DNA from 3 places in the Lysinibacillus sp. NPDC096382 genome. Region 3 is predicted to be linked to each of the others. Evidence: riboswitches for the same ligand, from Rfam matches in the RefSeq annotation. Region 3 holds a riboswitch; each other region holds the start of a gene.
The links. Region 3 has a riboswitch for S-adenosylmethionine ahead of ACIQZA_RS11065 (methionine ABC transporter ATP-binding protein). Riboswitches for the same ligand answer to the same signal wherever they lie in the genome.
Positions count from the first base shown of each region.

Region 1: it holds a riboswitch for S-adenosylmethionine, as region 3 does, so the genes downstream of both, ACIQZA_RS22895 (bifunctional homocysteine S-methyltransferase/methylenetetrahydrofolate reductase) here and ACIQZA_RS11065 (methionine ABC transporter ATP-binding protein) in region 3, are expected to answer to the same signal.
Region 2: it holds a riboswitch for S-adenosylmethionine, as region 3 does, so the genes downstream of both, ACIQZA_RS10100 (cyclase family protein) here and ACIQZA_RS11065 (methionine ABC transporter ATP-binding protein) in region 3, are expected to answer to the same signal.

Region 1 covers NZ_JBIWFC010000024.1:30,940-41,813, reverse strand. The annotation lists gene metH (methionine synthase) at 1-2,629, opposite strand, end outside; gene ACIQZA_RS22895 (bifunctional homocysteine S-methyltransferase/methylenetetrahydrofolate reductase) at 2,622-4,469, opposite strand; SAM riboswitch class I at 4,815-4,913, opposite strand; gene ACIQZA_RS22890 (protoporphyrinogen oxidase) at 5,039-6,427, opposite strand; gene ACIQZA_RS22885 (methyl-accepting chemotaxis protein) at 6,694-7,983, opposite strand; gene ACIQZA_RS22880 (SEL1-like repeat protein) at 8,539-9,825, opposite strand; gene ACIQZA_RS22875 (YdcF family protein) at 9,885-10,874, opposite strand, start outside.
Region 2 covers NZ_JBIWFC010000005.1:157,407-168,280, forward strand. The annotation lists gene ACIQZA_RS10065 (sensor histidine kinase) at 1-536, opposite strand, end outside; gene ACIQZA_RS10070 (response regulator transcription factor) at 533-1,201, opposite strand; gene ACIQZA_RS10075 (VOC family protein) at 1,488-1,934, opposite strand; gene ACIQZA_RS10080 (aldo/keto reductase) at 2,220-3,065, shown strand; gene ACIQZA_RS10085 (winged helix-turn-helix transcriptional regulator) at 3,147-3,530, opposite strand; gene ACIQZA_RS10090 (MFS transporter) at 3,641-4,825, shown strand; gene ACIQZA_RS10095 (YuzC family spore coat inner layer protein) at 5,095-5,505, shown strand; SAM riboswitch class I at 5,653-5,758, shown strand; gene ACIQZA_RS10100 (cyclase family protein) at 5,858-6,595, shown strand; gene ACIQZA_RS10105 (serine hydrolase domain-containing protein) at 7,118-8,545, opposite strand; gene gmtX (gamma-mobile-trio protein GmtX) at 8,897-9,544, opposite strand; gene ACIQZA_RS10115 (VPA1269 family protein) at 9,706-10,275, opposite strand; gene ACIQZA_RS10120 (hypothetical protein) at 10,276-10,821, opposite strand; gene gmtY (gamma-mobile-trio recombinase GmtY) at 10,822-10,874, opposite strand, start outside.
Region 3 covers NZ_JBIWFC010000006.1:107,409-118,282, reverse strand. The annotation lists gene ACIQZA_RS11095 (acetyl-CoA C-acetyltransferase) at 62-1,234, shown strand; gene ACIQZA_RS11090 (acyl-CoA dehydrogenase family protein) at 1,383-3,167, shown strand; gene ACIQZA_RS11085 (arsenate reductase family protein) at 3,532-3,888, shown strand; gene gcvH (glycine cleavage system protein GcvH) at 4,062-4,442, shown strand; gene ACIQZA_RS11075 (toprim domain-containing protein) at 4,878-5,219, shown strand; gene ACIQZA_RS11070 (thioredoxin family protein) at 5,235-5,537, shown strand; SAM riboswitch class I at 5,602-5,706, shown strand; gene ACIQZA_RS11065 (methionine ABC transporter ATP-binding protein) at 5,996-7,024, shown strand; gene ACIQZA_RS11060 (methionine ABC transporter permease) at 7,014-7,682, shown strand; gene ACIQZA_RS11055 (MetQ/NlpA family ABC transporter substrate-binding protein) at 7,768-8,622, shown strand; gene ACIQZA_RS11050 (response regulator) at 9,083-9,967, shown strand; gene ACIQZA_RS11045 (HEAT repeat domain-containing protein) at 9,964-10,874, shown strand, end outside.

The DNA.
Region 1 (10,874 bases), on a different contig from region 3:
GCACAGGCTTTATAATTATTTCTTTTGCAGGGCGAGCCGCTCTTTTTTCGTCTGCCTCTAAGCGTTTTTCACGAGATTCCTTAATTTCAGCTAAGAAATCGGCACGTGTATCTGTCCCCATTAACCGATTTGCCTGCTCTAATCCTTGCATCGCATCCTTTGAATAAATGACAGGTCCATTATATTCGCCGGCAATTTTTGTTTCAGTAAAGCGACGAGATAATGCCGCTCCCCCTACTAAAATAGGTACGTCAATACCCGCTTCTTTGAAATCCTGAGCAGTAATAACCATTTGCTGTGCTGATTTTACAAGTAAGCCTGAAAGCCCGATGAAATCCGGCTTCTCCTTGCGAATCGCTTCTATTAACTGAGAAGGTGTTACTTTAATACCCAGATCAATGACCTTATAGCCATTATTACTTAAAATAATATCGACAAGGTTTTTCCCAATATCATGCACATCGCCCTTTACAGTAGCAAGTACCATTTTCCCCTTACCAGCACTCTCTTCATTTTTCTCCATAAATTGCTCTAAATGCGCTACTGCTGCCTTCATAACCCCTGCTGATTGTAATACCTCTGCTACGATTAGTTGATTATCGTTAAATAAACGCCCAACTTCTGCCATTCCATCCATTAAAGGACCATTAATAATCTCAAGCGATGTTTCGAAAATTTCACGAGCCGCATCTAAATCGTCAATAAGCCCTTCCTTTGTACCCTCTAAAATATAGTAGGCTAAGCGACCTTCTACTGTTTTCGGAATATCCGCCTCTGTTTTTTCTTTCTTTTTATCACGATAGAAATCTGTGAAGACAGCTAAAGTTTCATCATTTGTATTAAAGAGTAAATCATTTGCTAGCTTAATTTCCTCCTCTGGAATGGATGCATAACGTTCTAGCTTCTCCGTATTAACAATTGCATAATCTAAACCAGCCTGTGTACAGTGATATAAATATACGGCATTCAGTACTTCACGACCTACTGGTGGCAATCCGAACGAAATATTACTTACACCAAGCACCGTTAATGTACGTGGCATTTTCTCCTTAATAAGGCGAATACCTTCCACCGTTTCAAGTGCCGAGCCAATATATTGCTCATCTCCTGTACCTACTGGGAACATTAATGGGTCAAAAATAATATCTTCAGGAGCAATACCCCATTTTTCTGTTAACAATTTATATGAACGTTCAGCAATTTCTAGCTTGCGATGTCGATCAACCGCCATGCCTTGCTCATCAATTGTACCTACAACTAAAGAAGCTCCATATTTTTTTACTAGCGGTAAAACAGCGTCAAAACGCTCCTCGCCATCCTCTAGGTTAATAGAATTAATGATAGTTTTCCCTTGAGAAAACTTAAGTGCTTCCTCAATTACTTTTTCATCTGTCGAGTCAATCACAAGAGGTACTTTTACTTTTTTTACAACCTCCTGCATAAAGCCACGCATATCCGCCAGTTCATCGCGGTCAGGATTTGCTAAACAAATATCGATCACATGTGCTCCATTTTTCACCTGAGCACGCGCGATTTCTGCCGCTTCCTCAAACTTCCCATCAATAATTAAATTTTTAAACTTACGAGAACCGATAACATTTGTCCGTTCTCCAATAAATAATGGACGCATAGAGTCGTCATAAACCAATGGCTCGATCCCTGATACTACATGACCATGCGTAACATCTGGTAATTGGCGCGGCTTTTCGCCCTTTAGCACCTCTCTGATAGCCGCAATATGTGCTGGCGTTGTACCGCAGCAACCTCCGACAATATTTAGCCAGCCCTTTTCTGCAAAGCCTTTTAGCTTTTGTGACAATGATTCAGGTGACTCATGATAGCAGCCTTCCTCATCCGGTAAACCTGCATTCGGGTAACAGCTAATATAGCCTGTTGAAAGCTCTGCTAGTGAACGAATATGATCAGTCATAAACTCTGGTCCAGTCGCACAGTTTAAGCCAACTGACAATGGCTTAATATGCTCGATGGAAATGTAAAAAGCATCAATTGTTTGGCCGGCCAGTGTCGTTCCCATCGGTTCAATTGTTCCGGATATCATCACAGGTAGCTCTTTTTCAGTTGCCTTAAAAGCACGAGATATCCCCAATGTTCCCGCCTTAACATTCAACATATCCTGACTAGTTTCTAACAACAGAACGTCCGCCCCGGCTTCGATTAATGACTTTGCTTGAACATAAAAGTTTTCCTCTAGCTCATCAAATGTAATTCCACCTGTAACCGACAGGGTTTTTGTAGTTGGTCCCATCGCTCCCGCTACAAAACGTGGCCAATCGGATGTTGACAACTCCTCTACTACTTTGCGTGCAATTTCTACAGCACGTTTGTTGATTTCTTCTGCCTTCGCACCTAGATCATATTCATTTAATACAAGTGGTGTACCCCCAAATGTATTTGTACAAATAATATCTGCTCCAGCCTCTAAATATTTTCTATGTACCTTTTCAAGCACATCTGGTCTAGTTAGCACAAGATTTTCATTACAGCCATCATATTCCTCTCCGCCAAAATCCTCTGCCGATAAATTTTCATTTTGTAGCATTGTTCCCATTGCGCCATCAAGAATTAATATTCGTTTCTCTAGTTGCTCTTCAATCATGTGCTTAGCCATTTATACTTACCCCTTTTTTCTTTTCATCCAATTGCTCAATAACTTTCATTAATTCTAGCGTCATATCATAGCGTAAAAATGGTGTGATGAGGTAAATACCATTGAAATATTCCGCTGCTACTTCTACTAATTCTTTAGCAATTGCAATTCCTTCTAGTGTTGCGCGTTCCTTATCATCACCACAAGCCTTCATACGTGCTAACGCATCATCAGAAAGTTTGATGCCTGGTACTTCATGATGTAAGAACTCCGCACTTTTATAGCTCGTTACTGGCATAATACCTATATAAATTGGAGTTTCTAAATGCTTTGTCGCCTCGTGAATTTCCACGATTTTTTCCTTTGTATAAACAGGCTGTGAAATAAAATAATCTGCTCCATGTTCAATTTTCTTTTCTAATCGAGAGACAGCGCGATCCAGTACACGTACATTAGGATTAAATGCAGCCGCTACAGAGAAATTTGCCTTTTTACGAAGCGGTTTCCCTGAGAACGAAACACCTTCATTTAACTGTTTTATTAATTGGATTAGCTCCATTGACGATACGTCATAAACGCTAGTTGCTCCTGGGAAATCGCCTACCTTTGTCGGATCTCCAGTAACCGCTAAAACATCATGAATCCCTAGTGCATTTAATCCCATTAAATGTGATTGAAGTCCAATTAAATTACGATCTCGGCATGTTATATGGGTTAAAGGGCGTATCCCGTGCGTTTCTTTCAGTAAGGCACCCATTGCGACATTGCTAATCCTTGGAGAAGCGAGTGAATTATCTGCCATCATGACTACATCCGCGCCCGCCTCATATATTTTTTTTGCGCCTTTAATAAAGCCTTCTATTTCTAAATGTCTTGGTGTATCTAACTCCACAATAACCGAGCGTTCACGTTTTACTTTTTCATGTAATGGCTCATAATTTGCTGGCTCTGCCTCACGAACAATCTCTATTTTTTCTGGCTTTGTATACTTTTCCTCAACCGGGGATAGCTCCTCTAAGTACTTTTTCGCTGCAGCAATATGCTTTGGTGTCGTACCACAACAGCCACCAATTAAACGAACCCCTTGATCACGAAGCTCTACAGCTGCTCGACCAAAATAATCAGCCTCCGACTCATAAACGACACGCCCATCCTCTAAATCAAGAAGAGAGGCGTTCGGATACGCTGACATAAATGCCTGCTTAGGAAGCTCTACCCCTTCAAATGCTTGGATAGTATGGTGAGGACCTAAGCGACAGTTAACACCTACGATATCAGCACCTAACGCTTCAAGTTCATGTAAGGCGTTATTTAAGCTCATTCCATTTTGTAATATTCCGGGTTCATGCATAGAAACTTGAGCAATAATCGGTAATTTCGTTTTAGCTCGTAGCATTGATAAAGTCGCTGTTAGCTCTTCAAAATCATAATAGGTTTCAAGTAAAAGGCCATCTGGATTTCCTGCAAGTAAAACCGTTGCCTGCTCATCAATGGTTGCTAAAATTTCCTCTAACGTTGCATCACTTTTTCGAATACCACGGATTCCCCCAATAGTACCCAAAACAAATTGCCCACCATCTGTTGCTGCACGTTTTGCAATCGTTATAGCGGCTTCATTATACTGCTGTACACGAGATTCTAATCCATAGCGGGCTAATTTTATGGCATTAGCTCCGTAAGTATTCGTCTGAATAATATCGGCACCAGCAGCTATATATTCTCTATGAATCTTTTCAATTAATTCAGGTCTCTGTACATTCATTTCCTCATGACAGTACTCCAAACCATAGCCGTATAAAACTGTACCAATTGCACCATCTGCTGTAAGAACATGTGTTTTTAACCTTTCAAGCAATCCCATAAAACTAACCTCTCTTTCTTTTTCTATCAATTATGCCTCGGCATAATTCGTCCTGAATTGGGCTTTGTGCTTTGGCCTGCACGCTGCAGGTCAGTTAGCCGTTATCGCATGGATGCGATAATATTAACCTACTATCCTCTAAGAACTCCTTGCCGATTCCGTGACATCCGCCGAAGGCTTTAGGTCAACATGAAGTTGGTCACTCAGTCGTTGCCACAGGACGTGGCGTTCTTAGACTGAGTTCCTCTATTTCGGCGGATGTTTGGACACCCGCCGAAAATAGTTAAAATAAAAAAGCCTTCTTTCACAAAAAAAGAAGGCTTTTACGTTTCGTAATTGTTTTCCTTCTCATCTTCGACACACGGTCTTCTGGATTTAGCACCTGACAATAAGTTGGTTGCTGAAGCTTCATAGGGCCAGTCCCTCTGCTTCTCTTGATAAGAATTTAGTATGAATTTTTTAAATAATTAAAAGAATCATATCGTTTACGAACGATTGAGTCAAGACTATTTCACTGAACAAAGGATAATTTTTACGAAATTTATAAAATTTTGATTTATATTAAACAATTACGATAGTTTTTCTACAAGTTCCTCACCAATTTTTTTACCATTTTGAATACACGCACCTATGCCTACTCCGAAATAAGAGCACCCCGCTATTGATAAGTTCGGATAGTTTTTCTCAAGCTCTTGTAAGAGACCTTGCAACGCTTCACGATGTGCCAAGTCGTACTTCGGCATCTGGTCGATCCATTTTGTCACGTCAACAATAGTTGGTTTTTCCTCAATCCCTAAACTTTTTCTTACATCCTCTAGAGCAACAGCTGCTAACCCTTCATCTGACATCAAACGCAATTTCTCATACTCAGGGTTAATGCTCTTATAAAAAAGCCGTACAAGTAATTTTCCTTCTGCTGAAGTGTGTTTCCACTTGCGGCTTGTCCACGTTGCTGCATTACAGATAACATCCGAATTATGTGACACAATATAGCCTGTTCCATCTGCAGGTAATCTATTATCGGGAACATCAAATCCTAAATAAATCGTAATGGCGGATGCAGTATTAAATCGTTCAAAATAGCCGTTCAAAGATTCATCCTGTAATAAGCTTTGTACCGCTTCATTTGGCAGTGCCAATACAACATGATTCGCTTCAATCATTTTACCGTTTGCTAACGTAACAGCGTATAGATTCTCCTGCTTTTTAACACTAGTAGTAGCAATCCCTTTTATAATTTCTACATCCGTTAATGTTTCTTCAAGTCGATCAATTAGTGACGATAAACCATTTTTAAATGAAATAAATTTTTTATTGGCAGCTTTCACAAATTGTTCCCTGTTTGCATCGAAACCTTTAATAATACTACCGTAATCGTTTTTGTAATCGATTAAATACGGTAAAGTAGAAGCAATTGAAAGTTGATTTAAATCTCCAGAATATACACCTGCAAGTACCGGTGCTATTTGGTTTTGAACAAGCTCTTCACCTAAATAATACGTTAAAAATTCACCAATCGAGCTTTCCTTTGTAAACCTTTCATTCGGCATTGTTAAATCCTTTAACACTTCTTTTTTACCTTCCTCTGATACAAGCGTACTTTCCTCGAGAGATTGTAAGCTCATAGGAATACCGAACGTTGAGTCTGCTGGGATGGCATGTAGCTCATTATTTGTGTAAATATACGAAATACCTGTTTCGTTATATACAAGATTTTGTTCAAAATTTAGTTCCTCTACTAACTCCATGACACCTTTATGACGCGCTACAATAGAATCTGCTCCAGTTTCCATGATGAATCCTTGTTCATATGCAGAGTGAAGCTTGCCACCAAGGTATGTATTTTTTTCAACAAGCACAAGTTTTACATTTAAGTTTTTCTCCTGAACTTGGCGTTGTAAATAATGCATCGTACACAATCCCGTAATTCCGCCACCTAATACAACAACTGTTTTCATATTAACCGCCCCTATTTTTAGTTCTTTATTTAGTATAAACTTTTTTTATCGAAAATTACGTTAAACCCTTTACAAATTTAGCAAAAATGGAGCTATCCAACACATTGGACAGCTCCATTTTTTTTATATTCAAATAACATATATTCGCTAGAGGCTTTTACCTCCATTTCGGAAATTATCTATTAACAGTTGATATAGTGTTATTTGTGCCCTAAAGTATGTATCGCCTTAATAGGAAACAACAATTTTCTTTCCTTTTCTCTTCATTAATTTAAATTTTGTGCAAAGCTAGCTAATTTTCCAGCTGAATTTTTCACTTCGTTAAAGGCAATACCTAATTCACTTAGTACTTCTGCTATTGCTTGTACTTCTTTTTCCATCCGACCATTTTGGTCTTTCGCCTCGGTCATAGCTTCTAATATGTTAGTAAATTGCCCTTCCGTTTGAACCATATTTTCCTCACCAGAGGCTACCTCTTCTTGAATATTACTAAGCGAATGGACAAGTTTATCTGTCCGCTCATTCGTTTTATGTAGTAACGTTGCTACCGATGTGACAGATTCCTTTGTTTGGATCGATAGTTTTCTCACTTCATCTGCAACAACACTAAAGCCTTTACCCGCTTCTCCAGCACGAGCCGCTTCTATTGCCGCATTTAAAGCCAACAAGTTCGTTTGATTAGCAATGTTCGTCACAACATTCATAATCGATTCCATTTCCTTTGACATATCTGCCAACTGTGCAATATTTTCGTCTATATCATCAAGTGAGCAAATAATAGTATTCATATTTTGCGATTGACTCTTTAAGCGTTCACGACCTTCTAATGCCTGACTCTCAGCCATAGTCGACACTTGAAGTGATTTTTTCGCTAGTTGTTTAATTTCCTCTGATTGTCCACTTAAGCGGTGAAATGAATTATTCGTTTCCTGAGATATTGTGGCAAGACCTTCCGAAGACTTTACGATTTCTTGCTCTATCGCTTCTTTTCTATGTTCCATTTTTTCATGAAGTTGCTCAATTGTGTGCTCAAACGCCTCTAAAACCAATTGTTGCTCAAAATTGGAAATTTTCGAAATGGCTCGAATTGTATTAAGCTGATCTATTGGATGAATAACATGTTCTTCAACCAAGTCAATAAATGACGCTGTTAAATCTTGAAACGCACAAATATACCATTGTGTTTTAAGCCCAATATGGACATGTACTTTAGCAATCTTTATTCGTCTTTGATAAAATTCATTATCAATCTTACCATTAAACATTTCAATAATATGACGTCGTAATGTAATTTTCAGCTTCTCCACAGAACTATGTCTATTAATAATATCTACTAAACTATGTTCAGTTCCAATCATTTCATAAAATCGATTAACAATATTATCAATATTGCCTTCTACAAAAGGTTGAAAGGCTTTTAAATATTGTAAATCCTTCTTTGTCAATTTGAGCAAATCAATTTGCTTTTTTATTGAATGGCAATTCACTATATCCATTTTCACAGTGTATTGCTTTAAATCTAACGCCGTTGTCTTTCTCTGTTTTTGAAAAATCACACATTTACCCTCTTTCATGCCGTGTACTTTTGAAAAGCTGAGAAAAATCTAATTTCGTCTACCAAAAATATGAAAGATCAGGAAGATTCATCTCCAACTTTTGGTAATAAGCCATCACACTACTTAGAACGCTGATTTCTGCTACGGGCTACCATCAGCTAAAAATAGCAATCTTATTACTAGCTATTACTACTAACTACTCTTTCAAAATCACTCATATACATTATACACTTTATAAATAGCTGTCAATTTTCGGATATACATTTTTTTCCTTAAATTATATAAAAAGTCCCTGTTATCTAACCTATTATCTAAAGCAATAAAAAAGCTACCACAATACTTTTGGGTAGCCAATTTACATCATCTCTATTTTTTATCCTTATTTTTTTCCGAGTTTTAGTTTGAAGTAATTACCTCTTTGTTATATTAATATTTTTACAATCATTCATTCGTAGTGATATAAACCTACGAAATACCCTCAATAAGAACTTAAGACCTGTATACAAAACGTTAATAATCGAATCTAAATACCTGTTATTTTTTAATAAAAAATACTTATATTCCTTTCAACTCTTGCAGTAAAATTGCAGCCTCCTCACTTCCTGCTTCTGCTGCAAGTCCATACCACTTTATTGCCTCTTTAATATTTCTAGCTATTCCTTCTCCTTTATTGTAAATGTGCCCTAATTGTAATTTAGCTTCCGAATCCCCTTGCAGAGCAGCCTGTTTAAACCAATGAATACCCTTTTCAATATTACGTATACCTGTTAACCCTTGGCTCCAAATAAAGCCCAAATCATAAAAGGTATCGACGTGATATTGCTCTGCAGCTTTTTCATACCAAAATAATCCACGGTTCGCATCTTTAGGTTGCCCTAACCGTCCCTCTAAATAGATTCCTCCAAGCCTGTATTGCGCTTCGACATAGCCTGCTTCAGCGGATCTTCTATAGTAGCTACATGCTTGCTCCTCATTTTTGTCGATTCCTAATCCCTGCTCGTAAATAATTCCAAGGGTAAACATTGCCTCTGCCACACCTTGTTGTGCAGCAAAGTCGAACCACTTCTTCGCAAGTACCAAATTTTCTAGTACTCCCTCACCGTTAAAATACATATCTGCTAAATTATTCGCAGCATCTGGATGCCCCTGCTTTGCTGCAGCCTCATACAATATAAAAGCTCTATTATAGTTTTCTTGAACACCTAGACCTTCAAAATAAAAATTACCAAGTGCATATTGTGCATCGGCATTTCCTTGTGACGCTGCTAACTCAAACCACTTTATTGATTTTTCTGGTCGGAAATATTCGCCGTCAATTACGCTATAATATTCGCCAAGCTGAAATTGTGCATCTGTATCCTGTTCCTCAATGGCATCTTTGTATAAGTCAATAATTTCCTCATGATCTAGATCTTCTTCATCAAACGCCTCAACCTGTTCATTTTGGTGAATAAAATACCATTCCAATATATCAAGTACATCATCAACAACTTCATTGCAATTGGATAACCTCTCCAGAGAAGAAATTTGCCAAATAAATATATAGATAGGGAGTGGAATTGCATCACGCAGTAAATCATCATATTCAGCTAAAAGCGTTAGCACATTCTCCTGTACTGACTTCGTCTGTTCTGGATGTATAATTTGTAAATGTCGTTGTTGATTCTTTTTCAACAGTCCTTGCACAACTTGATATAGTATTTTGTGCAAGGTTGCTAATTGTACTTGTTCAACTGTTATTAAATTAATGTTTTGCGCAAACCATGTATCATCTGTTTGCGTGAGCTTTTGCAGAGATACAATTCGCTCTTTATTTTTTTTTGCTAAAAATTGCCCATACATTCATTTCCCCCCTTGCACTCTATCTTGCCACTATTATATGGAAAACAGCTCTAAATTGGTTACACATATGCTCTCAAGATTAATCCAATAAACAATGTAATGAATAAAAAGACAGTGACATTCATCCATTTATACATTTCTAATAATCCGATAAATTCACGAGTAAATGCATTAGGTACATAGTAAAAGGCCGTCTTCGAACCAACACCTTGTGCATCAAGCTTCGCCTTTTTTGCATAAATACTTGCACGAAAAACATGAAAATTATTCGTTACGAATATGGATCGATATTTCTGTCCTTGAGCATGCTTATCCATAATTTTTTTAGAGAATGCCATATTTTGTTCCGTATTTGTTGATTGATCTTCCATTAATACTTTTTGAGCTGGTATTTGATGTTCGTCAACTATATATTTTTTCATGGCATATGCTTCTGATACTTTTTCATCATGCCCCTGTCCACCTGAGACGATAATGTAAGGTCGTTCACCATATTTTTGAAATTGCTTTACTGCCTCGTCTAAACGGCTAGCTAAAAGTGGTGGCACCTTATCTCCTATTAGTCCTGATCCTAATGCAATAATATAGTTTGGCTCATACAGGATCGGCGTAAAATGATAGAGAGTCGCATAGGCCATTATGCTTGTGTATAAAAACATTGTATAGCCAAAAACTAAAAACGCATAGAAGAAAAGAATGTGCCAAATTTCATGTTCGATTTTCATAAAAATTACAAATACATACCAAATCATCATAATAAAAAAGCACAAGCCAAAAACAGCTAACAATAGATTACGGACTTTACGGCCCTCTTTTTCAAGTAAAACTTTACTATTAAAAAACGTAGCTATCGATAAAATAAACATCATACTGGGGAAACTTCCTAGTATAATGACTATACCCATCTTCGACACAATCCCCTGCTCATTTGGGAGAATTACAGGATGACTAATTATTATTGTGCTTAAAATAAACAACCCTAAAAGGCCAAGAACTACTGCATTGAGAAGACGTCTTTTTTCCGATACATATAACAGTAAAAAAAATGA
Region 2 (10,874 bases), on a different contig from region 3:
GCAATGAAAAATAAAATAATCACAATAACGCCAACAATCAAAAGGTTCCCATACTGTTCATAAACATTTCTAAGAGGTGGATTAAAAACCTCTCTAGGAATCTCAACGACGATAAACCCATTTGATTCGTCCTGTCCTAAAAAAGCTATAACTGTAAACGGATCTTCCCCATAATGATCTTTTATAAATTTTGTCGTAAATGCTGGCGTCCATTTTAATGGTAGTTGCTCTGTCGCATTCAATGTTGTAAGTAATGTACCGTCCTCACTTACCCAGAACATGGATGACTTAGGGTACTGATCCTCCCAATTTTTAAAATGTTGAGCAATGGTTTCCTCTGTGACATTTTTTATATTCTTAGCTTCTACAAGCCATTTTTCCTCTACTTCGCTTTCTCTGAGAACTTCACTTGAAAAATCAGTTTTTCCTATTCCAAACATAAAAGCGGCAATAGCAAAGTATGATAATTGAACAATAGAGATGGCTAAAAAAATAATTAACATATACTTAGCTAATAATGATCGAAAAAATTTCATAGCTTCACCCTATATCCAATACCTCGAATGGTTTCGATAATCGTCGGTTTGGCTGGATTAATTTCTATTTTTTCTCTTAAGTATCGAATATGTACCATTAATGTTTTATCGCCTTCTATGTAGCTTTCTCCCCAAACACCTTCATAAAGCTGTTCCTTCGTTAAAATTTGATTTAAGTGGCGAATAAAATATTGTAATAAATAGAACTGCTTACCTGTTAATTGAATTTCTTCATCGGTCTGCTTATTGATAATCCGCATATCTTTCGTATAGACTTTTAGATGCTGAAGATCTAGCACATCATCATTCTTTTGATATCTTCTTAGTAAAACCTCAACACGAGCTATAAGTTCATCTGGGTGAAATGGCTTTGTCAAATAATCATCTGCGAAGTTAAGTCCCTCTATTTTATCCTCTACAGCAGTTCGTGCTGACAGCATTAAAATCGGGATTTCTTTATTTTCTCGCTTAATTCTTTTGCCAATCGAAAAGCCATCTAAGCCTGGTAGCATTACATCCAATATAGCAATATCCTTAGAGGCAATGTGCTGATCGACCTCTTCACCAGATTCAAGCCATGTAACCTCATATCCTCTTTCTGTTAAATCCTTTGTAACCCATTGACCAATCTCTTTTTCGTCTTCTATGTACAATATGCGATACAATGGTAGTCCTCCCAATCTAAGCTAGATTTTAGAAATAAATGTTATTCTGTATTATACGACTTCATAGATTTGTACTCAATCGTTGTATGTAAAGTGAGAGATTCATTTTATAAATGCTCGAACATCCTATCTAGGGTTAGGTATGTCGATAAAATTGAAAAGTTGAGTGATAAATTTTAAAAGTTAGATGATAAAACTAAAAAGTTGCGCGATAATCAATTATGCCTTGGATAAAACAAGCTAATATTAAAAAACGTATTTGGATTCCCCAAATACGTCTATATCTTTAATTATTAGTAATAATCAACATATCATTATCATCAAACTGCCACATGTCTCCATAGGCAACTTCCCAATAGTAGCCATTGGGATCTTGGAAATAGCCACTATAGCCACCCCAGAATACAGTTTCTGGCTCCTTGACGATTTTAGCTCCTGCCTTTTTAGCTATATCAAATACTTGATCTACCTCATCTTTAGATTTTCCATTATAAGCGAGTGTAATTCCGTTAAAGCCATCTCCTATCGTAGGTGGATTTGCTTCGTTAATATCTTTTACTAAACGATCCATCGGAAATAGTGAGATTTTTGTCCCCCCATTATTAAAGAAAATAACATCCGGGTTTGTTTCCTCACCATAAACCATCACTTCAAACCCCAGACCCTCTCGATAAAATTTAAGAGACTCAACCATATCTTTTACACCCAATGTAAGTAAATTTAAACGATTCATCCCACTCTCTCCTTTTTAAAAGTATCAATTACTTATTCTATTTCAAGCATTGAATCCCCTTCCACAAACTGTATATTCGCTAATATACCATTATTTGTAACGAACGTAGAGGCTGAACCACTTGAACTAATAAAAAAAAAAATTTCTTACAGCGAACCATTGATATTCCACAAAAGTTACCTCCACGTTTCTATGAAACCAAAAAGTGCGTACTTTTTTTTGCTCTGGCATGAAAGCATAATAAGAAAGCAACCAAAGCATTAACAAAAATCGGAGGACAAAAAAATGATAAATCATTTACAAGATACAATCACATTAAATAATGGCTTACAAATGCCAGGAATGGGTTTAGGCGTATTTAAAGTAGAAAATGAAGCTACAGCAGAAATGGTGAGAAATGCTATCGAGGTCGGTTACCGTAGTATCGATACTGCCGCTATTTATGGCAATGAAGCCGGGGTTGGTGAAGGTATTAGACAGGCGCTAGCATCTACTGGTTTACAACGTGAAGATTTATTTATTACATCTAAAGTCTGGAACGATGGCCTGAGCTATGAAGAGACAATTGCAGCTTACGAGGATAGCTTAGAAAAATTAGGGCTAGATTATTTAGACCTTTATCTTATTCATTGGCCAGGTAAAAATAAATTTGCAGAAGCTTGGAGAGCACTCGAAGATTTATACGGGCAAGGGAAAATAAAAGCTATTGGGGTATGTAATTTCCATGTATCACACTTACAAGATCTTCTGAAAACAGCTCGTATCAAACCCGTTATTAACCAAGTGGAACTTCATCCACGATTACAACAAACTGAGCTACGTTCATTCTGTGAAGAGCACAATATACAACTGGAAGCTTGGGCCCCATTAATGCAAGGTGGACTTCTTGCTAATGAAACTATTTCAAAAATAGCAGAAAAATACGGGAAATCAAATCCTCAAGTTATTTTGCGCTGGGATATTCAAAATGGTATCGTCACAATTCCAAAATCTGTGCGCAAAGAACGTATGATTCAAAACGCTAATATTTTTGATTTCACACTAACTAATGAAGAGATGGCGATCATTAACGCCATGAATCTAGATCAACGTGTTGGACCAAACCCAGTTAATTTTGATTTTGTCATGTAAACGATAGCTATGTAAACGTGAAAGAGACTGTCTTATTTTCTTAGTATAGAAAACTTTTTAGACAGTCTCTTTCCTATCTATTTAAGATGTATGCTTTATTGCGATATCTTCGTCACGTTGCATTAACAGTACATCTTCACCTTTATCTTGTAGCATTTCGATATGTTTTTCACCCCAAGTGCAAAGAATGTTCAGCACAGGGTCCATCTCTTGACCATAAGGTGTTAACGAATATTCAACTTTTGGCGGTACTTGATTGAAAACCTTACGATTAATTAATCCAGACTGCTCTAATTCACGTAATTGGCTTGTTAGCATTTTTTGAGAAATGCCTGGAATCAATCGGCGAAATTCATTCGTACGAATCTGACCATGGTGGTTAAGATGACAAAGAATAATAGGTTTCCATTTACCCCCAATTACTTCAAGAGTGGCTTCGACACCAATATTATAAACTTTTTTCATTGTAAACCCCCTGTTATATTCAAAAGTAACTAAAAGTACCCTACGTAACTTTCTAGCATGCATGAATATTACTATACACTATACAAAAAATCAAAGGAGATATTAATAGAATGAATGATACAAAAGCGCCAAATGCTAAATTCACATTACTCGCACTTGCAATCAGTGCATTTGGTATCGGCTCTACAGAATTTATAAGCATCGGACTGCTACCATTAATTACAAAAGATTTTACTATAACATTAAGTACTGCAGGTTTAACCGTATCCATATATGCACTAGGTGTAACTATTGGTGCACCGCTTTTAACAGCATTAACATCGCGCCTTAGTCGCAAAAAAGTGTTACTGCTCGTTATGGTGCTGTTTATTATCGGTAATTTACTTGCAGCCTTAGCACCCTCATTCTCATTACTACTAACTGGGCGTGTTATTTCGGCATTGGCACATGGTGTGTTTATGTCCATTGCCTCTGTGATAGCTGCAGATGTTGTGGCACCAAATAAACGAGCAAGTGCAATAGCTTTTATGTTTACAGGACTAACATTAGCAACTGTGACTGGTGTCCCACTAGGAACTTTTATTGGACAAGTAACTGATTGGCGGATGTCGTTTATTTTCATAGTTATCATAGGTATTATTGGATTAATTAGTAATGCCTTGCTTGTGCCAAGTCACTTATCGAAAGGTAATCCAATATCCATTCGAGATATTGGTAAAGTATTAGGGAATATTCGAATGTTATTAATCCTCTTTATTACTGCAATTGGGTATGGTGGCGCATTCGTCGTATACACCTATGTTTCTCCTATTTTAGAGCAGTATATGGGCTACTCACCAAAGGCAATTGTCGTGATCTTAGTTGTATACGGTATTTTTGTTGCCATCGGAAATACATTAGGTGGTCATTTTGCGAATAGTAACCCTTTACGCTCTATCTTTATTATCTTTATAGGATTAGCATTAGCACTACTCGGCATCAACTTCTTTTTAGAATCATCAATCATAGGATTAATAATGGTCTTTATGATGGGGCTATTTATGTTTATGAATGTACCAGGATTACAGCTTTATGCCGTTCAGCTTTCAGAAAAATATACACCATCAGCTATTTCAATGGCTTCAGCATTAAATATTTCGGCCTTTAACATTGGTATTTTTCTAGGATCATACATTGGAGGAATTATTGTTAGCCACCAATCATTAGCTCATACTCCTATATATGGATTCGGTATGGTGATGATTGCCGCAGTTACTACCTTCCTATCGTTACACTTCGATAGAAATAAACAATAGATTTCTCTAGAATAACATTAATGAAAGGAAGCCTTAACCATACATAAGGCTTCCTTCTTGTTTTTATCCCATTTTAAGGAAATTATCGTCAAAATAGGCCTTGAAAAATTCTAATGCCGAGAACTGAGTCCCAAAAGAACCTGATATATACTCTTTTTCATTCCACTCGAGCCCATTTTGCTCATGATTTTCAAAGCATCAGCTGTTAACACCGAAAGTCTATATTGCACATAAGATACTGTATCAGCTATAGGATAGGAGGAATTTAGTTGTATTACAATCCTTATCCGTATTTTGTCTATCCTAATTATTATCCGGCATGGGTAATGGCAAATCAACCAACAATTCAACACCCTTCCAGCCATCTAGCAATGCCGACAACCCCAATGAATAGAAGTCCATTTCCAATCGTCAATACAAAGAAATTAAAGACTTCCGCGAATCGGATCAAGGTTATTATGCAGCAAGCACAGTTACTTACGGATAAAATTGATGAATCCGAGCAATTTGCACATGATCTTATGAACGCAGCACAACAATCAAATAAAACCGAAGTTGAAAAGTTAATTTCCTCAACAGGCATTACTGTAAAATTCGAAACTACCTATACACCAGATGGATTTCGTATAACATTTACTGAAAGTAGCTGTTGTAAGCTAACACTAATTTTAGGTTGGTGAAGAGTTGGCCCTTTGAAGAGGGCCTCTTTCTTTTACCTTTAGCATCATTATGAATTTTAACCTTGTATCCCCATCAAACTTGTAAACTATAAAAAAATATGCTAAAGTGTTTGTAAACATTATTTCTGAAAATTCTTATATCGCATTTTCTTATCAAGAGAGACGGAGGGATTGGCCCTATGAAGTCTCAGCAACCAGCCTATAGGTATGGTGCTAATTCCAATTGGCAAAATTCTGCCTTGAAAGATGAGAAGACTTACTTCAGTTGCTTTGCACGAGAGTCCTCTTCTTCAAGGAGGACTCTTTTTTTATTGTTGCATTCAAAAAAATTAAAAGAAAGCAGGGAAATAGTATGGCAAACGAACTTTTACAAGCAATTCAACTATTGAAATCAAAAAAATGGGTAGACTTAACGCATACATTTGGTCCAAATTCTCCACATTTCTTTATGTTTGATGATGCTAAATTTGAAACATTATTTTCACATGATGATGGTTTCTTTGCACAGCAATTCACTTTCCCAGGGCAATACGGAACACATATCGACCCACCTATCCATTTTGTGCGAGATACACGCTATCTAGATGAATTGGAGCTAAAAGAACTAGTACTACCACTAATCGTTATTGATAAATCGAAGGAAGCCGACGTAAATAACGACTACACGTTAAGTGTTCAAGATATTCTTGACTTTGAAGCTGAAAATGGGGAAATTGAAGCAGGTACCTTTGTTGCGTTCCGTACCGATTGGAGTAAACGTTGGCCAGATAAAGAATCTTTCAGCAACAAAGACGCTGATGGCAATAATCATATTCCTGGCTGGGGATTAGAAGCGTTACAATTTTTATTCAACGAACGACAAGTAAGTGCTATTGGCCACGAAACTTTTGACACGGATTCAGCAGCAGATTTCCGTAGAAATGGAAAATTAGACGGCGAATATTTTGTGCTAGAGCAAGATACTTACCAAATTGAGCTTATGAAAAATTTAGATAAGCTACCTCCAAAAGGCGCTGCTATATTCAATATCGTGCCAAAGCCTGAAAAAGCATCTGGATTCCCTGTCCGTTCATTTGCAATATTACCGTAATATAGCAAAAGGTCTGATTCAAGTACGCTTAATATAGGGTAAATAGTATAATAAAATAAAACTAGACCTTATATTTAGAGGATTTGAGTTTGATTATATATAATAAAACTTTATAATCAAACTTTTATTTGTATATAAAAATACATCCATTAAATCTTTATTGAGATAATGGATGTATTTTTTATTGTGGTCTTTTAATAAAGATAGATAATTTTCTTATTCCACAATCGGGCCAGATTGTTGAATAACAGTCTTTTTAAGAAATGTTACCTAACGACGCTTGTGCAAAAATAATATTGTTGTTTAATTTACAATAAAGTCATTTAAAAAATAATATAGTTGTTTAAAAATCCTTATTCCGAACGAACAAGTTAGTGGAAGTAATAGTAATTAGGTTTGGCTGGGAAAATTGTCGATGATATTAAAAAAGACACCGAAGTGTCTTATGTTTTTCAAATTAAGCATACCGATAAATTGAAATTTAATTACTTAACATTTTGCTTATCTTGGGAGCAATGTATTTTATCGGTGAGTGTATACAAACCATGTAATGCTTGCTGTTAATAATGCTGACGAAATCAAAGCTGTAAGAACACTATATGTTCGCCAAATAAGTATCGTTGACCAATCTAAAGCACAGCACAGTATACCCAGGGCAATCGTAGCGATCAGGAAAATAATTGTTACGATTATTCTCTTTTTTGTCATTGGCTGCCGCTCATTCGTTTTCCTTCTGCGTAATCCTAAGAGAAATAACAAAACGGCCAATAGGCAAAGAATAATTGTGATAGACGACAAAGTGATATCCAAAAGCTGTGTGCCGCTTATTTCATATGACTGAGTTAGATTGCCGTCTAATATATCTTTAACTTTTAGTACCAGGTTTATATTGGTATTTGCACCGTTGCTCAGCAAGCAGACGGCTGTTCGTTCATTTAGCAGTATGGCTACTTCGGTTCTGAAATTTGGATTGCCCCCAGTGTGTTCTATAATCGTTTGGTCGGCGTTTACCGACCAGCCTGCCGCATAATGCATATCGTTGACAGCCGAAACAGACATATCACCCCTATGTGATTTTTCGATAACCGTGTGAAATATTTCGGGTATGTCCTGCACAATACCCATCTGTATACCCATCCAACGCGCCATATCTTTTGTATTAGAAATGATGTAGCCTGCGGGTTTATTCCCCGCATAATCCGGAGCTTTAAATGGAGTTGTCATAAAAAAGGAAGTACGGTAGCCCTGTGCCAACTGTCCAGTGGCTTGAGCATCTTCTTTATAAGCATACGTCTGGTGAAGACCTAACGGCTGAAATACCTGTTCCCTCATAAAGTCTTCATAGCTTTGTCGCGACACAATCTCAATAACCAAACCCAATACGTCATAATTAACGGTTCCATAGTTATACTGTTCACCGGGAGGGAACGCCAATTCAGCATCTACGAGCATTTCCACAGTCTTTTGCAACATATCCGGTGTATTGCCTTGTGGAATATTTTGAGTATGCCTAATATTTGTTAGACCACTGGTATGGTGAAGAAAGTTATTTAGTGTAAGGCTTTGCATATCAACAGGTTTCCCTTGATACTTTAACGTAAACCAAGGTAAATATTTTTGGACAGGGTCAGTCATTGAGAGCAGCCCTTGTTCTTCCAACAGCATAATACCCATACCGGTAAAAGCTTTACTGACCGAAGCTAACTCATAGAGTGTATTTTCACTTGCAGACAACCCCTTTTCACGGTCTGCATACCCTGAAGAAAAGTAGAACACTTCATCATCAGCAAGTATTGAGATTGACATTCCCGGCACACCTGATATACGAGAGGCATCATCTAGCAACGCTTGTATTGCCGCAGATTTCGAATCTGACAACGCATAACTTTGTGTTGCGAATCCTGAGAATAATATAAATATCGTTAATACAAAAACAATAATCTTTTTCATAAACTCTCCTTTTCGAAAAATTATAAGAGAATAATATAAATAACCTACTTTTACAACTACTAAACTAATTTTAATTTATCTTTCTATTCACCTATATAATATCAAGTAATTGTGAAGAGTTACACTTAACGAATAGAGCGTTAGTTCAATAAGAAAAACGATCTTCAACAATCGGGCGCGATTATGAAGTACCGCTGTAGAAAATGATCAAACTTTTTTATAATAGGCAAACTAAAAAATGCTAAAGAAGCATCCATTTTGATTAATCTTTTTTCAAAATGATGCTTCTTATTAATCTTAGTGTAAGGATTTACGAGGTGTTTTTGTTCAAACTTTATTTTAAAGCTACTTTTATATTCCATTAAGAATTTTTTGTATGGCAGTTACATATCCAGCCTTATATATCTGAATCCCGTCTTCTTTAACTCTGCCATAATTATCGGTAGTCCATCCCTGATGGCTCATAAATTCGTTTGATATGGCATTTCTAAGAGCATCTATTTCGGTATCTGTCAGATTATAAGAAGGCTCGACTATAACGACATCCTTATTTTTGCTTAGATCGTTTATAGGACGCATATCAATCGTAAAGGTTGTTTGTTCTTTAAGCAAAGAGTTTTCTCTTTTGAGCTTTTTATTCTCTGCCATAAGCATACCAACCAATGCCTTTGTTGTTGGTTCGGAGATACTTGCTAAGATATCATCGTTTACGGTTGTTCTCTTTTCTTTTTTAGGCTTTTTAGTGGTAGTTTTATAGTATTCAGCCCACTGGCTTATCAAAACTCTGTAATCCTCGGCATTTTTGTTTCTAAGTGCCTGTTCACTTGGACCGCCATCATCTGCTATCAGTCTAGCTATAGTGCCAATAGAAAAATCTTTTATGTCAAACTCGGACTGTTTTTTACAGGCGTTATGTATGAGTTCTAATGTTTTCTTTTTCCTTGTAGAAGCGTTCTCGTAAAGCTTTGAGAACAGTTCATCTGGTTGCATTTCCATCATATATCCTCCAATGCTTAGATTATTCTTAATCAATAGTAGAACTATCTATATTGGTAATAAATTACTGTTTAAAGTCACAGATTTAAGTTCATCAACAAACTCATTCTCAAACCCGATTTCTTCAAGTTTCTTCCGCCCGATTGCATAAGGAATAGCATCTTTTAAACACCTCTTTCGAAAGGATTTTTTTCTGTACCCTGACTTAAATGTGAATCATTCTTGATCCACTCTCCAGCCACATTTCGAATAGACTGCACATACTTATAAGTATCCATTTCTCCACTGTCAAGCATACGCACCTGATAAGTTCTTAAAGGTAGAAGGAGCTTTGTCAAAAGCGACACAGTAGTCCCCGGAAACCACATCTCATATACTTCTTCAGAAAGTCCCTTTTTTCTCTGTTCATACTTGGAAGTTTTTCTGAATTTGTAAACACAGTCTGGGTCATTTTTATCAATAACAGACTCATCAACAATGAACCAATCACCGCCTGTATTTGAATCACCTACACTTTGTGCAAATTTCAAGTCTTTAAAACAGGTTGCATTTGGAGGGCAGAGTATATTACGAAGGTCTTTTATGTACCTATAAGGCAGAACATTCTTATCAGATTCATTACGTTGCGATGATTTTACATAGTCTGGTAAGTATTTTGTTAGAGGATTTTTAAATTCTGCTGGAATAAGTTTGTTTCCTAAATCATCTTCAACTGAAAACTTTTCCTCAATAATCTAGTCAACAAATTCAACAATCTTTTTTGCTTCTGCTAAAGCGTAGGATCGTGATTTTCTTTCTGCAAAAATAATCTCGTAAAAATCTGGGGTGTCATATTCTTTTGAAATGAACTCCTGTACAGACCTAGTGATGTTATAGGGAATAACATATTTTTTAAAGAAGCTGCTTGATAGAGCTGAAAGTGTTACGGATTTGCTTCTTACAACTGTTTTTATCCATTCCGTGGCATATTCATTCCATTGCTGTAAATTAGAATCATATTCTAAAAGCCATTCGAAATCTTCACTAGTAGACGTTCCTTGTTGCCTTAATTCAATTTCTCTTTTTATAGCTTTTTCCTTTAACTGTTCAAGCATCAGATTTTCTTTTGGCGATAATGTATTATCACCAAAAGCTCCGTTTTTAATGAAATCTCGGAGCCATATAATAACAGTAGAATTTTTAACACCATATTCTCGCTGAATATCCTTTGCTGATTTACCGTTGCAAAGTTCTTCAATCATTTTATACTTAAAATCATTCTCATAGCTTATTCTTCCCATTTATTTTCTCCTATATCTGTATCTGTTCTGCTGTTTAGTTTCTTCATTCATCC
Region 3 (10,874 bases):
GGCATAATTGATAATACGAAATTAACCATACTTGCACATGAAACAAAGGGGGATTAATACGATGCGTGAAGCCGTTATTGTAGCAGGAGCACGAACTCCGATTGGAAAAGCGAAGAAGGGTTCTTTAGCAACAGTTAGACCAGATGATTTTGGAGCGGTTGTTGTCAAAGAAACATTAAAAAGAGCGGGCTATGAAGGTCCGATTGACGATTTAATTTTAGGGTGTGCAATGCCAGAAGCTGAGCAAGGCATGAACGTAGCACGTAATATAGGAGCGCTTGCCGGGTTACCAGATACAACACCAGCGCTGACAATTAATAGATTCTGTTCATCAGGTTTACAAGCAATCGCTTTTGCAGCAGAGCGTGTTATGCTAGGACATTCTAAGGCGATTCTTGCTGGTGGAGTCGAGTCTATGAGTATGGTGCCAATGGTAGGTAATACACCTCGCTTAAATCCAACGCTAGCAGAAACTGCTCCCCAATATTATATGGGGATGGGGCACACAGCAGAGGAAGTGGCACGTCAATACAATGTAAGTAGAGAAGATCAGGATGCATTTGCTGTTCGTTCACATGAGCTTGCAGAAAAAGCGATTAAAGAAGGTAAATTCAATGATGAAATCGTACCAATCGAAGTAGAGCAGCATTATGTAGATGACAACAACAAGCCACAGGTGAAAAAATTCACGTTTAGCATGGATGAAGGTGTACGTCCAGGTACATCTGTAGAAGGTTTAGCGAAGCTTCGTCCAGCCTTCCATGTTAAGGGCAGTGTTACAGCTGGTAATGCCTCTCAAACTTCAGACGGTGCAGCGGCAGTACTTGTAATGGATCGTGAGGAAGCAGAAAAGCAAGGGCTTACACCAATGGCGAAGTTTTTAGGCTTTGCAGTTGGTGGTGTACCTCCTGAGGTGATGGGTATTGGACCAATCGTGGCGGTACCTAAAGCACTTGAAATTGCAGGGTTAGTCATTGATGACATTGATTTATGGGAAATTAACGAAGCATTTGCGTCACAATCCTTACAGGTCGTACGTCAATTAGGCATCGACCAAAATAAAGTAAATGTCAATGGTGGAGCGATTGCCGTAGGTCACCCACTTGGTGCAACTGGAGCCATTCTAACATTAAAGCTTATTCATGAATTGAAGCGTCAAGGTAAGAAGTATGGCGTCGTGACAATGTGTATTGGTGGCGGAATGGGTGCTGCAGGGGTATTTGAAATTTTATAACTTAATTCAACGTTCGAAGAAATAGGGATAGTTGCTAGATCAGCTTGGAGTGCAGCGTTTCCGGTTGCCTCCGAACACAGTGCTTCAAGCTTTTCTATATATTGGGGATTAAAGCTACTAACAATAGATAAATAGGGAGGAATTTAGCATGACAGAAAAAACAACGGATTTCATTAAAGGCGGCGGATTTATTATTGAAGATGTGGAATTAGATCGTGTATTTACACCAGAAGATTTCACAGATGAGCATAAAATGATTGCTAAAACAACTGAAGAGTATGTAGCAAATGAAGTGTTACCAGTCGTTGAAAATTTAGAACACCATGAATTTGAGCATTCGGTTCGTCTACTAAAAAGTGCAGGTGAACTCGGCTTATTAAGCGCAGATGTACCTGAAGAATATGAGGGTCTGGGATTAGACAAAGTTTCTTCTGCATTAATCGCAGAAAAAATGTCTGTTGCTGGCGGCTTCTCTATTACACATGGTGCGCACGTAGGTATTGGTTCTTTACCAATTGTACTTTTCGGAAATGAAGAGCAAAAGCAAAAGTATTTACCGAAGCTTGCGTCAGGTGAATTAATTGCTGCTTACGCATTAACTGAGCCAGGTTCAGGTTCTGATGCATTAGGTGCAAAAACAACTGCGAAGTTAAATGATGCAGGGACACATTATATTTTAAATGGAGAAAAGCAATGGATTACAAATGCAGGCTTTGCAGATGTATTTGTTGTCTATGCGAAAATCGATGGTGATAAATTCACGGCATTTATCGTTGAACGTGACTTTAATGGCGTTTCGGTTGGCGCAGAAGAGAAAAAAATGGGGATCAAATCTTCATCGACACGTACATTAATCCTTGAAGATGCAGAAGTACCTGTAGAAAACCTTTTAGGTGAAGTAGGTCGCGGACACGTAATTGCTTTTAATATTTTAAATATCGGGCGCTATAAATTAGGTGTTGGAACAATTGGTGGCTCAAAGCGTGCATTAGAGCTTGCCATTCAATATACAAACCAACGTCAGCAGTTTAAAACAAAGCTGTCTGATTTCAATCTAACAAAAGAAAAACTATCAACAATGGCATCGCACTTATATGCATCTGAGTCATTAAACTATCGTACAGTAGGTTTATTTGAGGATCGTTTAAGCCAGCTAAGCCCAGATGAGCAAAAGCAAGGGAAAGTGATTGCTGGCGCAATTGCTGAGTATGCTATTGAATGTTCTATTGCTAAAGTATTTGGTTCTGAGACTTTAGATTACATTGCGGATGAAGCGGTTCAATTACACGGTGGTTACGGCTTTATGGCTGAATACGAAGTGGAGCGTATTTATCGTGATTCTCGTATTAATCGTATTTTTGAAGGTACTAATGAAATTAACCGTATGATTGTACCAGGTACATTTATGAAGAAAGCATTAAAAGGTGAATTACCATTGCTACAAGTTGCTCAAAACTTACAACAAGAGCTGCTTATGCTAATGCCTGAAGATGTAGGCACAGAACCGCTAGCACAGGAAAAATATCTTGTGAAAAATGCGAAGAAAATTGCTGTATTAGCAGCAGGCTTAGCAGCACAACGCTACGGCGCGAAGCTTGATCAAGAGCAAGAAGTATTGGTGAATATTGCTAATATCGCAAACCAATTATTCGCGATGGAATCAGCTGTATTACGTACAGAAAAAGCGATTGCTCGTGACGGTGCTGAAAAAGCGCATCAAAAATTACTGTACACTCAAATCTTCTGCCAAGAAGCATTTGCAGAAATTGAAAAAGAGGCAAAAGATACGATTCTTGCTTCAGCAGACGGCGACGCTGCACGCATGACATTGTCTGCACTACGTAAATTAACTCGCAACAACCCATACAACTTAATCGCGAAGAAACGCGAAGCTTCTGTTAAATTAATTGAAGCAGAAAAATTTGTAGTTTAATATGCAAAATAACCCTAGCTATCCGAGATGTGATAGCTAGGTTTTTTTGTTTGTTGAAAATAAAAGTGTAGCTCTTTGGCAAAACGAGGGGTTGATTTCCGTTCCGACTGGGCGCTTTGTGCGATTGTTGGCATGTTATCAGCGATTCTTAGTATCTTATCGGTGCTCGGCATTTTGGAGCGTCTAGCCACTCTCTGCGCTTTTGTTGCGGCTCATCGGATGCTAGTGGCCTGGAACTCCAATTAACCCACGGTTAGCATGAGGAGTTTCATTTTGGTTCGTAATGGTTATGATGGTATACTACAGAAAATGAGGGATACACTGAAAATGTAGTTCCTAAAAATGATAGTAGAGGAGCCTATAAATGACGATTCAATTTATTCAATATCCGAAATGTACTACTTGCAAAAAAGCTCAAAAATGGCTAAATGACAATGGGGTTTCATACGAAGAGGTACACATTGTCGAACAACCACCTACAAAGGACGAATTATCAAACTTATGGCAAGCTAGTGGACAACCTTTAAAGAAATTTTTTAATACTTCTGGTATGAAATATCGAGAGCTTGGCTTGAAAGATAAACTTGCTGCAATGACTGAAGAAGAGCAGCTTGAACTGCTGGCATCAGATGGTATGTTGATTAAACGTCCGATAGTAACCGATGGAAAAAAAGTTACTTTAGGGTTTAAAGAATCAGATTTTGAGCAAGCTTGGAAATGACGCTTGTAACTTGTTTCAGTAAAGGTTGTATGTAGTGAAAGCGAAGCGTCAGGTCAGAAGTCTTCACCTCTATATGGTTGAGATGAATGAGGCATAATTGATTCTTGTTTTTATGGTAGAAGTATGGCACACTGAAAATGAATATATTACATATTTATGGAGGGGTTTTTTGCATGAGCACACCTAAAGACTTACGTTACTCTGAAGAGCACGAATGGGTAAAAGTAGAAGATGGTAAAGTACGTATCGGTATTTCTCATTTCGCACAAGCTGAACTTGGAGATATCGTTTTCGTTGAGCTTCCACAAGTTGGCGACGAAATCAAAACTGATGATCCATTCGGTAGCGTAGAATCTGTTAAAACAGTTTCTGAATTATACGCACCAATCTCAGGTACAGTAGTTGAAGTAAATGCAGATTTAGAAGATAGCCCAGAATTCGTTAATGAATCACCATATGAAAAAGCATGGATGATCGTAGTAGAGCCTGCTGATGCTTCAGAAATTGAAAAGCTTATGACAGCTGAGCAATACGAAGAAATGATTGCAGAATAAGACAAGCCTTTAGCTTCTTTCAGCAGGTGTCCAAACATCAACTAAAAGAAGTTAAAGCCTCCGGCGTATGTCACGGAATCGGATAGGAGTGCTTAAAGGATGTTAGCCATCATCGCATCCATGCGATAATGGCTAACTGGCCTGCATCGGTAAAAACGCCACGTCCTGTGGCATTACCGAAATGACCGACATCGTGTCGGCCATCGTGCATGCCTAAGCACAAAGCCGATTCCGGACGCAATTATGTCGAGGCTAAATTAATCAGAAAAACGTCGGAAACTACCGACGTTTTTTATTATCCTCATTCATTCTTCCACTATAGTTGGTGAAGTAAATGCAAGTATATTCCTTTATTAATAGGTATCTAACTGTATCAACGACAAGGTTTATTGATATAATGAATTATAAGGGCTATGTCTAAATGGGGGTGGCGTGATGTTCGAGGGAAAATGCTTAATTGTCGAAGGCCGATCGGATAAACTTCAAATCGAACCTATTTTAAATGAAGACGTAAAAATACTTTGTACAAATGGTACAATTGGTGTGCATCAATTAGAAGAGCTACTCGATCCATATGAGGGTTGTGAGCTTTATACATTTTTTGATGCAGATACATCAGGTAATAAGCTACGGGCATTAATGGACAGACATTATCCAGAGGCTGAGCATTTACGGACGATGCCAACATATAAGGAAGTTGAGACAACTCCGAGGAAAGTGTTAGCGGCGATATTGCTTCGTGCACATTTCTCAATCCATAATGAGTATATTTTGTAAGGTTGCGTGAAAAAGATGGAAGAATGGTCAATAGAGCAGTGGAACGCGGCTATCCAGTCCGGTGAAAAGGCTGCCTTTTATTTATATACGCCAATGTGTGGAACGTGCGCAGTTGCATCGAAAATGATGATGGTTGTTGAACAATTGTTGCCACAACTACAGGTTGGTAAAGCGAATATAAATTTTATAGAGCAAATAGCTTATGATAATAAAATCGAAAGTGTACCATGTTTACTCGTATATGAAGGCGGAGAAATGACAGCAAAGGTTTATGCCTTTCAATCTGTACCGTATTTATACGAATTGTTAAAAAATTAATTGACGGAATATTAATCGCGTGGTAAAGTAACAAATATATTAAAAAAACAATAAATATATCGAACTCTTATAAAGAGCGGCGGAGGGAAGTGCCCTATGAAGCCCAGCAACCATCACAAACGTGAAAAGGTGCCAAATCACCCAAAGATTTATCTTTGAAAGATGAGAGAACGGTTTAGCGTATAAGTTACGTGACCCCTTCTACTTGTCTATAAGTGAAGGGGTTTTTTTAACTTCTTTCAGCGGATGTCCAAACACCTGTACCTGTCACTACGCTTTCGGTACAAAAGAAATCCGCTGAAATAGAGGAACTCAGTCTAAGAACGCCATGTCCTGTGGCGATAAAACGAAGCGACAGCAACACGGTTTTATCTGTGCGAAAGCGAAGCGACAGCAACAACAACGACTGAGTGACCTTATGCCGAGGCATAATTGATATGAGAAAAGGAGAATTCGCTATGATTAATCTTCAAAATATTACGAAGAAATACAAAACTACGAATGGCGAATTAACAGCAGTTAAAGACGTCAACCTTTCTATTAATAAAGGTGAAATTTTCGGCATTATCGGCTATAGTGGCGCTGGTAAAAGTACAATGATTCGCTTGTTAAATGGGTTAGAAAAGCCTACATCTGGTACGGTGACGGTTAACAATCAAGAGTTTTCATCCATAAAGGGGCAAAAGCTTAGGGATGCTAGACAAAAGGTAAGTATGATTTTCCAGCATTTCAATTTACTTTGGTCTAGAACTGTTGCAGAAAACATCGCTTTCCCACTCGAAATCGCAGGTGTGCCAAAGGCAAAACGTGAAGCACATGTGAAAGAATTGATTGCACTAGTTGGCTTGGAAGGGCGCGAAAAAGCATATCCATCACAACTATCAGGGGGACAAAAACAACGGGTAGGTATCGCTCGTGCACTTGCTAATAATCCAGAGGTATTGTTATGTGATGAGGCAACATCCGCACTCGATCCAGAGACGACAGATGCTATTCTTGATCTACTTGTCGATATTAACGAACGATTAGGTCTAACGATTGTGTTAATTACACATGAGATGCACGTTATTCGTAAGATTTGTCATCGTGTAGCGGTTATGGAAGCTGGAGAAATTGTAGAACGTGGTGAAGTATTACAAGTATTCCAAGCTCCACAAGCGGCCATTACGAAAAAATTCGTTTCTCAAATTACAGATACGAAGGAAACACAGGAAACTGTGGCACAAATTAAAGCAAATTATCCTAATGGACAACTTGTGAAGCTAATCTTTGTAGGAGAAAAAACAGAGCAGCCTGTCATTTCACATCTTGTGAAACAGTTTGATGTAGAAGTAAGTATTGTACATGGTAATATTTCGCAAACGAAAAATGGAGCGTACGGTACACTTATTGTGCAAATTGATGGCTTAGTGGCCAATGTTGCTGCTGCACTTAGCTACTTAAATACAGTTGAAGTACAAACGGAGGTGATTGCAAATGCTAACTAGTCTCTTTCCGAATGTCGACTGGGAAAAAATGTGGGACGCTACGTATGAAACATTGTACATGACAACAATTTCTACGGTCATCACATTTATACTTGGATTAGTAATTGGAATCTTATTATTTTTATCAAGTCCCAACCAACTATGGGCCAATAAAATTGTGAATTTTTTAACAGGATCAATCGTTAATATTTTCCGTTCGATCCCATTTATCGTATTGATTATCTTATTAATTCCATTTACGAAATTTTTACTCGGCACAATTCGTGGCGCAGACGCGGCTTTACCAGCATTAATTATTGGAGCTGCACCATTTTATGCACGAATGGTATTAATTGCCTTGCGCGAAATTGATAAAGGTGTTATTGAAGCGGCTCGTTCAATGGGTGCCAAAACGTCAACGATTATTTGGAAAGTATTAATTCCCGAATCGTTACCAGCGCTTATTTCTGGTCTTACTGTAACGGCTGTAGCGCTTGTTGGTTATACTGCGATGGCAGGTATTATCGGTGCAGGTGGTCTAGGAAACTTAGCATTCTTAGATGGCTTCCAACGTAATCGCTCAGATGTAACTTTAATGGCGACTATATTAATCTTAATAGTAGTATTTATTATTCAATGGATTGGCGACTTCATTACAGCGAAAACAGATAAACGTTAAAAAGAGCATCACACTACAAACATTTGGTTATCTCGGTTTTATACCGCTAACATATTTAATATAAGTAAAAAGGGAGAGTAATAAAATGAAGAAGTTATTAACAGGTTTATTTTTATCTGTATTAGTACTAGCTCTAGCCGCTTGTGGTGCTGGTAAAAAAGAAGAAACAGGCTCAAGCTCATCATCTAGTGATAGTGACAGTAAAGAAAATGTAACATTAACAGTAGGTGCTTCGAATACACCACATGCTATTATTTTGGAAAAAGCAAAACCAATTTTAGCTAAAGAAGGCATCGATCTTAAAATTGAAAAATATCAAGACTATGTATTACCAAACCAACATTTAGAATCTGGCGAACTTGACGCGAATTACTTCCAACACCTACCTTTCTTAGAGCTTAGCATGAAAGAGAATGGTTATGACTTTGTAAATGCTGCTGCTATTCACATTGAACCAATCGGAATTTACTCTAAAAAATATAAATCTCTTGAGGATCTTCCAGAGGGGGCAACAATTTTACTTTCTAGCTCAGTTTCAGACCACGGTCGTATGCTTTCATTGTTAGAAGCTAAGGGCTTAATTAAATTAAAAGATGGTGTTGATAAAACAGCAGCAGAAATAAAAGATATCGCAGAAAACCCTAAAAACTTCAAATTCGATGCAAATACAGCGCCTGAAATGCTTGTACAAATGTACGAAAATAATGAAGGTGATGCGGTTCTAATCAACTCGAACTTTGCAATCGATAACGGCTTAAATCCATTGAAAGATGCAATTTCTCTTGAAGATAAAGAATCTCCATATGTAAATATTGTCGCTGTACGTGCAGGTGATGAAACAAAACCTGAAATTAAAAAATTAATAGAAGTATTAAAATCTAAAGAAATCCAAGACTTCATTATTGAAGAATGGAAAGGCTCAGTTGTACCAGTTAAATAATTGGAATTTATCGAAAAAAGGGTATGTAAGCATGAAAGCTTACATATCCTTTTTTTTGTCGGAAAAAGAATAAATGCGTATAGATTAACAAAGGTTGATGTTCACTCCGGGTTCTTTTCCGTGGCCATTTGCTTCAATATCCTCTATGGACTGCTGTCACCTTTCATAATGCATGTCAAAAAAATACTATATTGTTACAGTCTTAAAGGGACTTTTTTTCTTGTTTAAAGAAGGGTGGTCTTTCGTCAGAAAAATATAACTTTTTTTCAAAAGAAGTCTTCTTTTGTATTTCATGACAAAAATATAATATATTTTAAAGGTGACTGATTTACCAAATATTTTATATAGTAATTGTTAAGTAATATTTATTACTATAGTTGTTGTGTTTGTAAATCAAAAAAATGATAGAAAAATAATAGAGGAGAATGAAATATTTCTTACATCACTGGAGTGAACACAAATGAATAAATTAATCATTGCAGAAGACATCATGCAGGAGCATGAGGTGAAGGGTTATTTTGAAATTTTACGTGAAAGTGTTATTCGCTCGCGTTTAACAATGACGGCAGTCTTTTTTAAATTAGCTAGTTCCTCACAAGGAACTGATATAGAACGTAATCAAGTGAATCATCAAATTTCAGCTTTTCTGACATCAAAAATACGAAAAACAGATTTACTTTTCCAATTAGCGGATGGCGTACATTGGGGAATATTTTTTCTGCAAAGTAGTGAAGTTGAAGTAAGGGCGTTTTTAAAACGGATTTTTGCAATTCTTAAGCAAGAAAGGGAATATCAGCAAATAGCTTTAAAAGCCTCCATTACTGAAATAAGAAATAATAGCGCTAACTTTGAAACGTTGTTAGACAAGAATAAGCAAAAACTAGCAGATGATGAACAGCAGATTTGGTCAATAGAACAGGTTACAGATTATAGTGTACAATCGATGGAACAAGTAAAGGTTAGTATTATTGAACAAAGTGCAATCTTTAGAAAAGTGCTAGAAACAACGTTCACTCACTTAGACATTCCTCATTTTACGCTAGACGTTGCTACCTATGAAGATGGCTATAGTTTTTTACAGTCCGAAACCTATAAAACAGGCCATATGCATTTAGTTGTCATGAACGATATTTTACCACGTAAAAATGGCTTAGAAATTTTGCACATTTTACGAGAAATGCCGAATGAGAAAAAGTTCATCATTTATATGATGTCGGAACGAAACTCAGAAGGGGCGACACTTAATGCTTATGAAGGTGGAGTCGATGAATTTATCGTAAAACCATTTAATTTACGTTTGTTAGAAGCAAAAATCAGGAGCACATTTGCGAGGTTTTGGCTATGATCGAGCTATCGATTTCTTTTCTTTTAACGGTCATCGTTGTTTTATTAGTCATGTTATTTTTATTTACGATATATCTACTTTTGCAACATGGGTGGGAGATTCGCTTTGCAAAAACACGTGATACTTATGTACAAAACTATTCACAGCACTGGTACAACTATTTATTCAATGATGAAAATTTCTCTATTGTGCTTGTACCCCGTGGAAGAGCTCAAGTAGCAGCTATCGAAATAATCTTTTCATCGTATTTGAAAAATATAACGAATGAAAAAGTTGAACATAAAATCAAAGAGTTTTCTAATCGCTATTTAAAAAAGTTTTATGAAAAGGATTTAGCAAGTAAACGTTGGAGCATTAGGATGAATGCTTTATATCGAATTGCTGATTTACAGATAGATGAATTATTAGATACTTGTCAACAATTCGAGAAAGCCAAAATTTCGGAGGAAGAATATTTTCAGTTGTTAAAAATATACTCTATCTTCCGACAAGAATTGTTTATCGAGAAAATTAAAGAATTGAGCATTCATTATTCTGAAAGCGAATATAGAAGATTATTTGTATTGTTAGAGGATTCCGTATTTATTCGATTGTTTGAAGACTTTAATAGCTGGGCGAAAAATATTCAATACGCTGTAATTGATACTGCAGCTGTCAAAAGAAACATGCAATATATTGAGAAATTAAAACAGCTATTAACATATGAGGAACCAGAAATAAAAATAAGAGCATTAAAGGGTCTTTACGAAATTGGTGTCATTGATGAAATCGATCCTTATGTGCCATTTGTGGCATCAGATATGTGGGAAGTAAGATTAATGATTGCAAAAATCTTTAAGCATGTGCCGCTAGAATATACCTATGCTTATTTAGAACAGCTTCTTGAAGATGAAAATTGGTGGGTACG